3 regions of the Thermoanaerobacterium thermosaccharolyticum DSM 571 genome follow, and region 2 is predicted to be linked to each of the others. Evidence: riboswitches for the same ligand, from Rfam matches in the RefSeq annotation. Region 2 holds a riboswitch; each other region holds the start of a gene.

The links. A riboswitch is a leader RNA that binds a small molecule or an ion and turns the genes downstream of it on or off. The one in region 2 is predicted to bind cyclic di-AMP.
Region 1: linked by a shared signal. The riboswitch ahead of TTHE_RS01630 (NAD/NADP octopine/nopaline dehydrogenase family protein) and the one ahead of TTHE_RS03550 (C40 family peptidase) in region 2 are both predicted to bind cyclic di-AMP.
Region 3: linked by a shared signal. The riboswitch ahead of TTHE_RS08080 (cell wall hydrolase) and the one ahead of TTHE_RS03550 (C40 family peptidase) in region 2 are both predicted to bind cyclic di-AMP.

The regions. Positions count from the first base shown of each region.
Region 1 covers NC_014410.1:319,386-323,606, reverse strand. The annotation lists gene TTHE_RS01635 (cobalamin B12-binding domain-containing protein) at 1-1,086, opposite strand, end outside; gene TTHE_RS01630 (NAD/NADP octopine/nopaline dehydrogenase family protein) at 1,083-2,183, opposite strand; cyclic di-AMP (ydaO/yuaA leader) riboswitch at 2,295-2,420, opposite strand; gene TTHE_RS01625 (SEC-C domain-containing protein) at 2,599-3,891, shown strand; gene TTHE_RS01620 (hypothetical protein) at 4,005-4,221, opposite strand, start outside.
Region 2 covers NC_014410.1:722,730-726,950, forward strand. The annotation lists gene TTHE_RS03535 (peptidoglycan D,D-transpeptidase FtsI family protein) at 1-694, opposite strand, end outside; gene TTHE_RS03540 (ATP-dependent DNA ligase) at 762-1,685, opposite strand; gene ku (non-homologous end joining protein Ku) at 1,690-2,499, opposite strand; cyclic di-AMP (ydaO/yuaA leader) riboswitch at 2,652-2,769, shown strand; gene TTHE_RS03550 (C40 family peptidase) at 2,776-3,456, shown strand; gene TTHE_RS03555 (sigma-70 family RNA polymerase sigma factor) at 3,742-4,221, shown strand, end outside.
Region 3 covers NC_014410.1:1,617,967-1,622,187, forward strand. The annotation lists gene TTHE_RS08070 (hypothetical protein) at 1-135, shown strand, start outside; gene TTHE_RS08075 (TMEM165/GDT1 family protein) at 362-925, shown strand; gene TTHE_RS08080 (cell wall hydrolase) at 990-1,808, opposite strand; cyclic di-AMP (ydaO/yuaA leader) riboswitch at 1,808-1,935, opposite strand; gene TTHE_RS14390 (hypothetical protein) at 1,993-2,139, opposite strand; gene TTHE_RS08085 (sensor histidine kinase) at 2,238-3,611, opposite strand; gene TTHE_RS08090 (response regulator transcription factor) at 3,601-4,221, opposite strand, start outside.

The DNA.
Region 1 (4,221 bases), 400 kb from region 2:
GCTTTCAACAAGCTCTATAGATGCCAACATCTTAGCAAGATCCATTTTAGGCGATGTAGCTGGTGGAACATTAAACATAAACTGTGCTATATAGTTTTTAACACCCATTTTTTTAGCATTATATGCTGCAAGATAGCTTGCCGCCACATAAATGGCATCATGTGCATCCCTAAGTCCCCAGTGATGTGCTTCATTGACTTCTACAGGTATATTTCTGTCGGCATGCCACTTCATCAGCTTTTGGTTCTCTCTTATAGATTCTTCAACCTGTCTAGGTCCCCTGCTATCTAATACATTGTACCAGCAAAGGGGTATAGCAGCCCATGCATTGTTTATCGTATCCTTTAGCATTTTAGCCATTTTAAAAACGTCATTTGTCCCACTGTAGCATCTAAGCAATGGATAATTTCCACGCCTTGATTCATCGTAAAGTTTTTTAAATTCTTCTTCTGACCTTATTGGCACACCTCCTGCACCATCAAGTGCAGTATTATACTTTTTATCAAAAAAGTGCTCCTGTGTATTTTGATCAGGTGCTATTGATATCACATCGAGAACTTTTTCTGACGCAATCTTTTTTATGCCGGCAAGTGTATCCTTGTACGACGGCAGGCCAAAGTGATGTCTTATTACAGGATAAGGATAATTTCTTTCAATTCTATCAACTATATCCTGCCCATACTCCACTTCATCGGCTAAGACTTTTTGTCCTTTCAAATACGAAATTGTAAATTCATCACCTGAAGTTCCGTCAAAAACTTCCTCAAAAATACCTGATTCTTTGGCAACTATGCAATTTGGTTCCGTACCGCCAAATATCCATCTAATGCCATTAAGATTGTATTCTTTTATCCTGCTTTTAAGAACATCTAATATGGATTTAAGTGAATCAGGAGTCAATCTATAACTTATTCCAACTATGTCAGGTTTTCTTAACCGTATAATTTCTACAAGTTTATCAATTGGCGTTGCAGGGCCTAAAAACTGAATATCAAATCCTTCGCTCTCTGCAAGCCGTAAAAATTTATAAACGCCAGCAACGTGAACGTCATTCTCAATCGAAGCAGCTATAATTAATCTTTTCATGCGACAGTGCTCTCCTCCTTTACACCTTCTACTATTTCTTTTATTTCTGCTGCACTTTTGCCATCCAATCCTAGCTTTACTACCGTCCGCCCTATCTTCCAGTAATTTTTTTCATGCATACATGATGCCAAATGAATTATAGAATCAATAGTATGTGTCGAAACCCCTAACTGCCTTCCAATTGAAGAAATTGGGACTAAGCTCATGGGAACATCTTCAAAAATGTACCTGCAGTCTAGTGTCCTTGGTGCTAGTAATCCTTTGTATGCATCTGTATTTTGGATTGCCTCATATAAATTATCTGAAACAACACCATACGTATCTTTTAACCAATCTAACGCTGTAATTGCATTTACGCCCAATGCATGTGCTACTGCAACCCTTTCTCTATCCATTCTTTCCAATATCTTTGCAACTGATGGAGATATACCTTCCAAATAATATTGAAAGCTTCCCTCTGTAGTCTCTATTCGTGCAGAATTTAATAGTATAGGTGCCGGATGAAAAATAGAACCTATATTATTTAAACTTGTCTCTAAAACATTTTCAGCTGGAACTATCTGTGTATAAGCCAATTTCAGCAAATCAACGACGTAATTTGTCTTCCATGATGGTATAGATGCTAATGATACGACATCTTTTATTCTAAAAATTTTCCCTCTGCCATCATTCGATCTACAAGCATATATAAATGTATCTGTCTCGCTTATGACTACATTTAAATCACTTCTGGCCCTTATAATATTGTAAAACTCAATTGCTCCAAAAGTTCTTCCAGGATTTAAAACAATTATTTGCCCACTTTTTAGATATGGAAGCATTTCATATGCAACATCACTATGACCCGATGCTGGAATAGTTACCATGATTATATCTGTATCTCTTATTGCATCTTCTATGCTATCAGTAATCATATTTAGTTTAGCAAATCCGCTGACTGCCCCTTCAAGATATATGCCCCCATTATTTAAGATAGGAATCAATTTTTCGCGAGTTCTGTTGTAAAGATTAACCGTAAATCCCATTAGTGAAAGGTGTGCTGCCATTGCCTGACCGCCGTTACCAGCTCCAATGACAGAAAATGATGGTAAGTTCATCCATAAAGCCTCCTTCTATTTTTGGGTATTAAAAAAGCCATAGAGAAAATCTACAGCTTGAACCCGGTTCTAATAGAAGGCAACAACAAAACCGAATCTATCCATGCTATTTCCTCCTCTTTCAACGCTTACGAGGTTAGCTGACGGGTTAGGGTTGAAAGATAACCCTTCCATATTAAATGGATTCACCCCTGAAATTGGTTTTCCCGCTTCTTACGAATTCAGCGTTATAGCATATTATTAAACTAATTACATTATACCATATCAAAATCTCATTTGCAAATATATTAAAAAAATGTAAATTTTGTAACAAAACTGTGTCTATAAAATATGCAACTCTTTAAAAAGAGGAATTGAAATTTATAAGATATTTGTTTAAAATTAAACTAGTCTAAAAAATGGGAGGATATTAAACATGAAAATATTTGACATTAGCAGAAATGATGATTGTATCTGTGGTAGCGGGAAAAAATATAAAAAGTGTTGTATGAATAACATCGAAGAAATAAAAAAAACTTTGACAAATTCCTTGTCTAATGAGGTTAATCTTTTTTCAGATGATGTTGAGTTTATTAAAATCGTAAGTATACTTTATGGAGCAAATCTATCTGAAAAGAATAAATCTTTTAAAGCTGATAAAATTGTCAAATTGATTTTAGAGACATTCGAAACAGAAGACAATTATACAAATGATGATTACATACAATTTCTTAGAAAAATGACCAGAAATATAGCTGAAGATAAAAGATTAAAAAAAGTAAGAGTACCTGGCGACCTTTTAAAGGATATTGAAATAGGAAATGAATTAGATGTAGATAATCTCTTAAAAGAGATTGTAGAAGAAAATTTAGTTGAAGAAATTCTTTTAAGTATTGCTTTTGAGTTGCAAAATTTTAATTTTAATGAAAAAGAAATAAAGGATCTTTTTCTTTTAATACGGATATCTATATTAGATGAATATAATACATTAGTAAAAGTGGCAATAGGAGCTACTATGATTGAGATAGCTAAGGCTCTGGAAGAAATACACGCTATAAATGGTACTAAGACTATGGATAAAATCTATGACATAGCTTCGAAGTATCCATCATTCAATGAATATCTAAGCAGTAAAATGTTTGATACTATTACAAATGATTTGGCTTATGTTTTAGATGAGCGCATAGATATTCCTTTTTTCATAGTATATCTGTTTTTGCTTAAATTCTATCATAGAATTTTATCATCATTTTTATTTGACTTTAAGACACCCACTGAATTTTACGATTCATTATTTGATGAGGTATTACAAAACTTACTTTATAAAGAGCTAATTATTTATGAAAAAGCTTTAAAGACTATCCTCACGAGCTTAGAATTAAAATCTGAAAGTATAAATGACGAGAAGGTAAAAATGTCTTTTGAAAATGTTCTGTCACTTTTAAGTCTGCCTATTAATCATTGGAATATGGAAATATTTGAACAAATAATGAAAGTAAATATTTTAAGAACTTTGAATAATTTGCCTGCAAAAGTAGAGGGCATAGACAAAGAAGTAAAATTACAAGACTTAATTTCGGATGAAATCTTAGATGAATACATAGTTTACTTAAAGAAAAATGGTTTAGAACAAATAGTGGATCTATTTAAAAAAATTTACGGTGATTTAAAAAATACGATGAGTAAAATAAGCAGTGATATTCTGGCCAACTTAGATATAAAATTTTAGCGCTTCAACTCATTTGTATTAAAAAATATAATGAAAGTATATTAATCATGACCATCTGTTTTACAGGTGGTCATGATTTTAATTAATTTAATAATGATTTTCATTTTTTATTTTTACATGAACTTTTTCACATATGCCTCTATTCTTTCATCATCCCAATTGGTCGTTTCTTTTAATCCTTTCTTAATGACTTCTAAATATTCTTCTGATGGAGCTTGTTTTTTATCTCTCCAGCGTCCAGTTATCGTTTTAATTTCAATTCCATCTTTTTCAACAAGTTCTAAAATAAGGTTATACCAACCGCCTTCTTGTCTTTGGATTTCATAAAAC
Region 2 (4,221 bases):
AAGCTTTTTCAATGGCAGTTTCAGCGTATCCTTGAATTACAGAATCTACAGTAAGGACCAAATCATCTCCTTTTTCAGGTTTGTATAATTTTTCAGGAAGTCCTATGACGTGACCAACTTCATCAGTATTTGCTATCTCTAGACCAGGGATGCCTTTTAGATACTTGTCAAATGAATATTCAAGTCCATAAAGTCCATTTCCGTCAGTTCCTGTAAATCCAAGCGTCTGCGATAATAGATTGTCGTCTGGATAGCTTCTAATACTTGTATCTTCAGTATAAATACCTACAAGATTCAGCTTTTTGATTTTATTTATATTGTCCAGTGGAACATTTTTTTTAAGTACAGTCCACTCCGAGTTTTTATTGTTTAGAAGCTTATACAGTGAATCTTTTTTCATTCCCAATAAACTGTACAACTGATTTGCAATTTTATCTGGATGCTTTATATTCTTTGGTGCAGCATATACATCACCGCCGCTGACATTAGTGGCCAGGATATTTCCATTCGCATCGTAAATAATTCCTCTTTGTGGCTTTAATACTATCTTAGATGTTGTCTGATTTTTGACGGCCAGTGAATATTTTGGGGCCATGACAATTTGTAGCCATATTAATCGCGCTACAAGACATGCGATTAAAAATAAAAATGTAATTAGTACGAGCAAAATGCGCTTTTTATTTATTGATGCCAATTGAAAGTATCCCCCTTGTACGTTTATAATTTTATTTTAAATCAATATAGTGCATATTTCAATTAGTTTACATGAATCTGCATTCGGTAGGTTTCACATCTAAGGCAAATTCTAAGAAAGATGGTGCTCTCATTTTGAAATTCTCTGACCACTCCATAAATTTAACTTTACATACAATTAGTGGCATAATCCACTGGACGTTGTTAATGCCAAGACCGTAAAATTCAGGGTTGACCTTCAGATCATTGGCGACATCTAAAAACGATGATAATTCTTTTTGCGATATTCCAGATTCTACATTACCAATGTGTATAAGTTTGTCTTCCTCGTTGTAAAGGCCTAAAACTAACGCAGTTTTGTCTATCCTATAACCTAATATTACAGCATTTAGTACTATGTGGTGTTTGAATTTTTGCCACAGACTACTTCTTTTTCCTAAGTAATATTTTGAGTCTGCTTTTTTGGCCATAACACCTTCCAGTCGTTTTTTATCAGTTTCTTCAAATAAAGTCTTACCATGTTCAAATATAAAGTCTGATATTCGCATTATGCTGCATTCATTTACAAATTTATTTAACATTTGCTTTCGCTCAATTAACGGCCGATTCAAAAGCTCTTTTCCATCAACATAAAGTATATCCCAAGTAATAAATATGGCAGGATAAGACTTGCTCATAAAATCTATTTTTAGTTTGTTTTGCTGGTGTTTGCGCATCATTATGCTTCTATAACTTGGCTTATTGTCTTTTAAGACTATTAATTCACCATCAAGTATTGCTTCATTAGCCCTGATAAATTTGTTTAGCTTCATGAGTTCTGGAAATTGATGACTTACATCCACAAGTCTTCTATCCTGCAGTCTCGTTGTAGATGAAAGGAATGCCAGAGTCCTTGAACCATCCCATTTTATCTCATACAGCCAATCTGGGTCATCAAATACTTGGCCTGATACTGCCAGCATAGGTGGAATTTTTTCATCCATCATGGACATAAACTTAAGCACCCTTTTTCTTTTTAGCTTTTTTTGGTGTATTTTCGCTCTTTACCGATTCTATGCTGGCTTTTAATGCGCTTACAAGATCAAGGACATTTTCTTCCTTTGGCGATTCAGGTATTTCAATTTTTCTATCTTGAATTTTCGACTCGATTATTTCGATCAGGGCTTTTCTGTAGTTGTCATCGTATTTTTCAGGAGAAAAATCAGATGTCAGAGTATCCACAAGCTTTATAGCCATCTTTACCTCATTTTCGTGCAGATCTACATTGCGAATTGGTGGAAGTTCATTTGTACTTCTTATTTCGTCAGGGAAGTGCATTGTTTCTAATACCATGTAGTTGTCATTGTATACTCTTATGCAGGCCAAATCTTGCTTTGATCTGATTACTACACGTGCAACTGCCACACGGTTTAGCTTTTTCATTGAGTCCCTTAAAAGGACGTAGGGCTTTGCACCTATTTCATCCGGAGCAATGTAGTATGTTTTATCGAAATAGATTGGATCGATCTTATTTAAATCTGTAAAATCAAGAATATCTATCGTTTTAACTGTGGACTTAGGAATTCTCTCTAAATCTTCTTCATCGATAATGACAAATTTTCCTGGTTCATATTCATAACCTCGGACTATTTCTTCGTCTGACACTTGCCTATTGCAGACAGGACAGATTTTTTCGTATTTGATAGGAGATTTACAGTCTTTATGAAGCTGCCTAAAATGCACTGAATTGTCTTCTGTAGCTGCATAGAGCTTTATTGGTATGCTAACTAAACCAAAGCTTATGGCACCTTTCCACATTGAACGCATGTTTTAACACCTCATTTTTGATACTTCAATAATTATTATATCCATGTACAATTTTATACTACAGGTAAAATATGGTATGCAATTGACATCGATTAATTTTGCCTGTATAATATTAAGTAATTATTAAAAATATAAATTTTTTATTAAATTTATTAAAAAAAATGCCTAATCGAAAGAACGGGGGATATTTTTGGGGTGAATCCGCTTTTGCGGTAGGGTTGCTCTTTACCGAACCCGTCAACTAACCTCGTAGGCATAAAGAGAGGATGGAATCAATTGAATCACAAAAAGTTAGTTGCATCAGTAGTTTTGTCAATAACACTTATGCAAGCACCAAGTGCGTTTGCAATGGAACTGTTAAAGTATGGTTCAAGAGGACAAGCAGTGGTTAGTTTGCAGCAAACGCTGAATCGACTTGGTTATAACACAGGTGGTATTGATGGTATTTTTGGCAGTGCTACGAGAAATGCTGTGATAGCACTGCAGAAAAAATTTGGTCTATCACCAGATGGGATAGTCGGACCTGCAACAGAGGCTGTTCTAAACAGGACTGTTGTGAGTGGAGTTTCATCTAGAGGTGCTTATGTTCGTACATCAAATCTCAGTATTGTTAGCATTGCAGGAAGGTATCTAGGGACACCGTACGTTTACGGTGGTACGACTCCTGCTGGCTTTGACTGTTCTGGCTTTGTCCAATACGTATATAAGCAGGCAGGAAAAAGCATCGGCAGGACTACATACGATCAGTATGCTGGTGGAAGGCCTGTCAGCTTATCGGATTTACAGCCAGGTGATATAATGTTTTTCTCTACATCAGGCAATGGTCCTACGCATGAAGGTATATACATAGGAAACAATCGCTTGATACATATGAGCGATTCTTCAAAGAAGGCAGCATATGATGATTTTAGCGGGTGGTTTAGGACTTACTATATAGGTGCAAGGAGATATTATTAAGAAAGAGTATATTGCTAAAGCAAAAGAACACGTATATGTTAATTAGCTTCAACATATACGTGTTCTTTTTGTTTTTAAAATTTTATTTATGGAAGATTCATTGAGTCAGAGTTCAATTATTCATATTTTAATCACAATATCGTAATTTTCACAATAAACTTTTGCAATATCATATATAGACTTTTCAAAAGCCGAAGTTAGAAAAACACATGTTCGTATAATATAATTAAAGCACAGTGCGGCACTGAAAGGGACCGGTCCTCACTATTTGGTGAGGTGTAGACAATGATAAGCTACAATGAGCTGTGCTTTAAGGCGAAAAGCGGTGATGAAAAGTCCACAGTCGAAATCTTAGACAAATTTAATCCTCTTTTGATATCACTTGCTAAAAAATTTCCTTATGACGATTTTAATGACATGCTTCAAGATGGAAGAGAAGTTTTAATCTTAGCAATAAAGGAGTTCGATGAAAAGAAAGGAAAAGAATTCATCGGTTATGCCAATATGCGGCTTAAATTTTACTTCATGGGTATGCATAGAAAGAAGAAACCTAATCTGTCCTTAAATTCTAGTGCTGGTGATGATGAAGATGAAATAATAGACTTGATCGAAAGCGATGGACTATCACCTGAAGAGGAATTTTTTAAATGCGTTTCAATAAAAAATTTGAAAGATGCATTAAATAGCCTGACGGAAAAGCAGAAAAGGATAATATCATTGTACTTCTTTAGAGGAAAATCATTAGTAGAAATCGCAAATGAGATT
Region 3 (4,221 bases), 900 kb from region 2:
GTAATCGATGAGACAGATGTGCTAAATATAATATCATTTATAATACCAGCTATAATTGGTCTTTCCCTCATTTACGGAGGCATAATAAAATTAATAAATATGAAAAAATTTAGAAAAGGAAACAAAATGCATTGACATAATTTTTTGACTTATTATATAATGGAGTAGATGTCTTCTAAAAATATTATATAATCTATCTATGTAAAGGGGAGTAGTTCACATATATAAATATGTGGCAAAGTCAACATGCTGGTTCTAACCTGGCTTTGCCTTAAAGAATGAGACCTTTACGTAATATGGTGCACATATTATGTAATAGGTTTTATTTTTTTGGCATACTAATTACAAGGAGGCAGATTTGATGAATGCTTTAATATCGTCTTTTATTCTTGTTTTTGCATCTGAAATGGGCGACAAGTCACAGTTTATGGCTATGGCATTTGCCACATTTATAAAAGCCAGAACTGTTTTAATAAGCATATTGATCGCTGCCCTTTTAAATATGGGTATTGCAGTTTTGTTTGGCTCATTTATTACAGAGTACATACCGATAAAATACGTCAAGCTGTTGGCTGCCATATCATTTTTAATTTTTGGCTTAATCACATTAAAAAATGGCCATGAAGGACATGAAAAAATCAGAAAATCCAAATACGGCCCAGTTTTCACGATTATAAGTACATATTTTATTTCGGAATTTGGAGATAAAACGCAGCTTTCGACACTGGCGCTTACTGCCACATACAAAAGTCCCATATTTGTTTTATTAGGTGCTACTGCAGGAATTTTCATAGCTGATGTCATTGGAATCGTATTGGGAGTTTATTTAGGCAAGAAATTACCAACAAAGATTTTGCATTACATATCAGCGTTCATTTTTATAATATTTGGTTTTATCACTTTGTACGAAGCAAAAACTCTATAGCAAGTAAAATGGATACCTTTCGGTATCCATTTTACTCCTCTTAGCCTCTCATTAGCAATCATTTTTATCTTGCATAAGAAAATACCATATTGCCTACTCTTAATGCGACTGGCAATGACCAAAGCCACTGATTAGTATTACTGTTGTCAAAGTAATAAAGTGCACCATTTGTAGGTTCTACACCGTTTAAGGCATCCCTTGCAGCACTTATTGAGTCTGGTGTAGCAGGTACATTTATCAAGCCATTTTCAACAGGCGTAAATTGATAATAGCCATTGCTATCGACTTGGTATATTACACCTTTTATGGAGTTAGGAAATATACCGCTTTTTACCCTATTTACTATCACGGCACCGACAGCAACTTTAGCCTGATATGGTTCACCACCAGCTTCCGCATTTATAAGCCTTGCCAGAAGGTCCAAATCATCATTTGTGTATGAAATCACACCTCTTTGTACAGAACCTCTGTTTACACTTACATCACTTCTTATACTTGAAGAAGTTGATGGTGTACCAGATGATGGAATCACAAAAACTTGCCCTGGATATATCATATCTCCTGCTAAACCATTTACGGATTTTAAAGCATCGACAGTAGTACCATACTTCATGGCAATTAAGTATAAGCTGTCGCCTTTTTGAACCGTATATGTGTTGTCACTGCCAGGTACAACTAATACTTGTCCCGGATAGATGACTGTATCATATAAATTGTTCAGCTTCATTATTTGATTGTATGTTGTCCCATAATTTAAGCCTATTTTATATAGGCTATCACCAGGCTTGACAGTATATGTTGCCGCAAATGCAGTCTGAGAAAATAAAAGAGCCGCTGCTAACGATGCAATGAGAGGCTTTACCTTAATACATTTTTTAAACATAAATATCCCCCTTTTGCCTCCGAGGTTAGTTGACGGGTTCGGGCAAAGGGCTGCCCTACCACAAAATGGATTCACCCCAAAAAAAGATCCCCCGTACCCCTTTTCGGGGATTCGGCATATTTTACTTTAATTATAAGGGGAATACTTCCATGTGTCCATATTAAACTGATGGGAATATAGGCAATTAGTGGCATTCACTGTAACCGCAAAAAGGGCAGTAAATACATCCACTCTCAGGAACTAGCTGTGCTCCACAGTCAGGACATGTGTATTTTTTTGATGAGCTTTTTACATCGATCTCTTTATCTGGCATTGTTTCTTTTTTCAACATTTTATACCCTCCAATATATAGTTTATTATGTACATTTATTATACCATATATTGTGGTATATGTCACTATTAAATATTAAGACAAAAAACAATCCCCAATCATTGATAATTAGGGATTGTAATTTTAAATTCTGATCCTTTATTTAACTGGCTATTCACATCTATCTTTCCACCATGCAACTCAACAATAAGTTTCGCAATAGATAGCCCAAGTCCCATTCCGCCAGTTTCTTTGCTTCTAGCCTTGTCAACCCTGTAAAACCTGTCGAATATATAAGGAATATCCTCTTGAGGTATACCAATACCATCATCTTTTATCATTATGGCTACATTTTTATCTACTTCTTCCACAAAAATTTTTATATTGCCATCAAAATCTGTATATTTTAATGCATTGTCAAGAATTATTCTTACAAGCTCTTTTATAAGGTTCCTGTCTGCATTTACTTCTAAATTTCTTTTGCAAAATACTTCTATGTTTTTCTCACCGTACACTATTCTTGCATCTTTAACCAATTCTTCTATTAATTCATATATATTGATTTTTTTTTTGTTAACCTCCAGCGCTTTATTATCCCCTCTTGCCAACATTAAAAGCCTTTCGATCAATATTTCCATATCCTGCTCTTCTTTTTTTAGAGCGCTTATAGATTCTTCTAAAACATCTTTATTGTCCTTTCCCCATCTATCTATAAGCTCTATATAGCCTTTTAAAACAGACAATGGCGTTCTAAGTTCATGGGATACATTAGATATAAATGCATTTTGTCTTTTAAAATAGTCTTCCAATCTGTCTAGCATATTATTAAATGTCATAGCAAGCTTTGATAGCTCGTCGTTGTTTCCATTAACATTCAATCTCTTGTTAAGCTTCTTTTCATCGATAGTGTGAACTTCCCTGACCATGTAATCTACAGGTTTTAGTGCCCTACCCGTTATAAAATACCCGGCAAAAAAAGACACCAAAACTCCGATGGCATCTGATATAGCCATCAGCAAAAATAACAGTTTCAAAAAAAAGTACTGGCTCTTTAAATTTTCAGCCACTTGAACATATAGCACACTGCCACCTTCAACGTATTTTCTATTAAGATATACAATGTGCGTTTCATCTCTTTCTATTTTCGTAAGGCTATTTAAATTTTTATCATATGGAATATCAATCATATGTGATGACGATCTGTACACAATATTCCCATGCATATCCGTAATTTTAAAATACATGTTTTCACCAGTCGATGATGCAAATAACAAATCTTTATCAATATTTCCTACAACCCCATCAATCTCTTTTAATTTTTCCATTATCACATCCGATTGATTCTGTATATCGCTAAATGCCTGATATATAAGGTAGTATTTAAGACCGTATAAAACAGACGCATTTAACACTATCAATATAAAAGAAAATATAATCGCATAAAGCAATGCGATTCTCAATTTTATCGATAATCTAAAATTTCTAATTCTCATTTTTTTCTTTCCTTAGAGAGTATCCCACACCTCTGATTGTTTGTATTAACTTATTGCTAAACGGCTCGTCTATTTTACTTCGCAAATATCTTATGTATACATCTACGATGTTTGTCTCACCAATATAATTGTATCCCCATACATTTTCTAATATATTTTCACGCGTTAATACTATTTCAGCATTTATAATAAGATATTTAAGAAGATCAAACTCTTTTTTGGTAAGTTCTATTTTTTGTCCATCTCTTAAAACTTCATATGTAGACAAATCCATCGTTATTCCATCATAGCTTATTTTTTTAGTATTTGCTTTGATATTTTTTCTAAGAGCATTTCTGATCCTTGCCATCAGCTCTTCAATCGAGAACGGCTTCGTCAGATAGTCATCCGCACCTATGTCAAGCCCCATTACCTTGTCTTTTATTTCATCTTTAGCGCTTAAAATTATGACAGGAATCGATGATTTCTTTCGTATTTCCTTTAAAACTGAGAAGCCGTCCATACCAGGGAGCATCAAATCTAAAATAATCAAATCGTAATTCTCATCTAAAGCTCTTCTTAAGCCCTCATTGCCGCTGTATTCTATTGCAACATTATAACCTTCATGTTC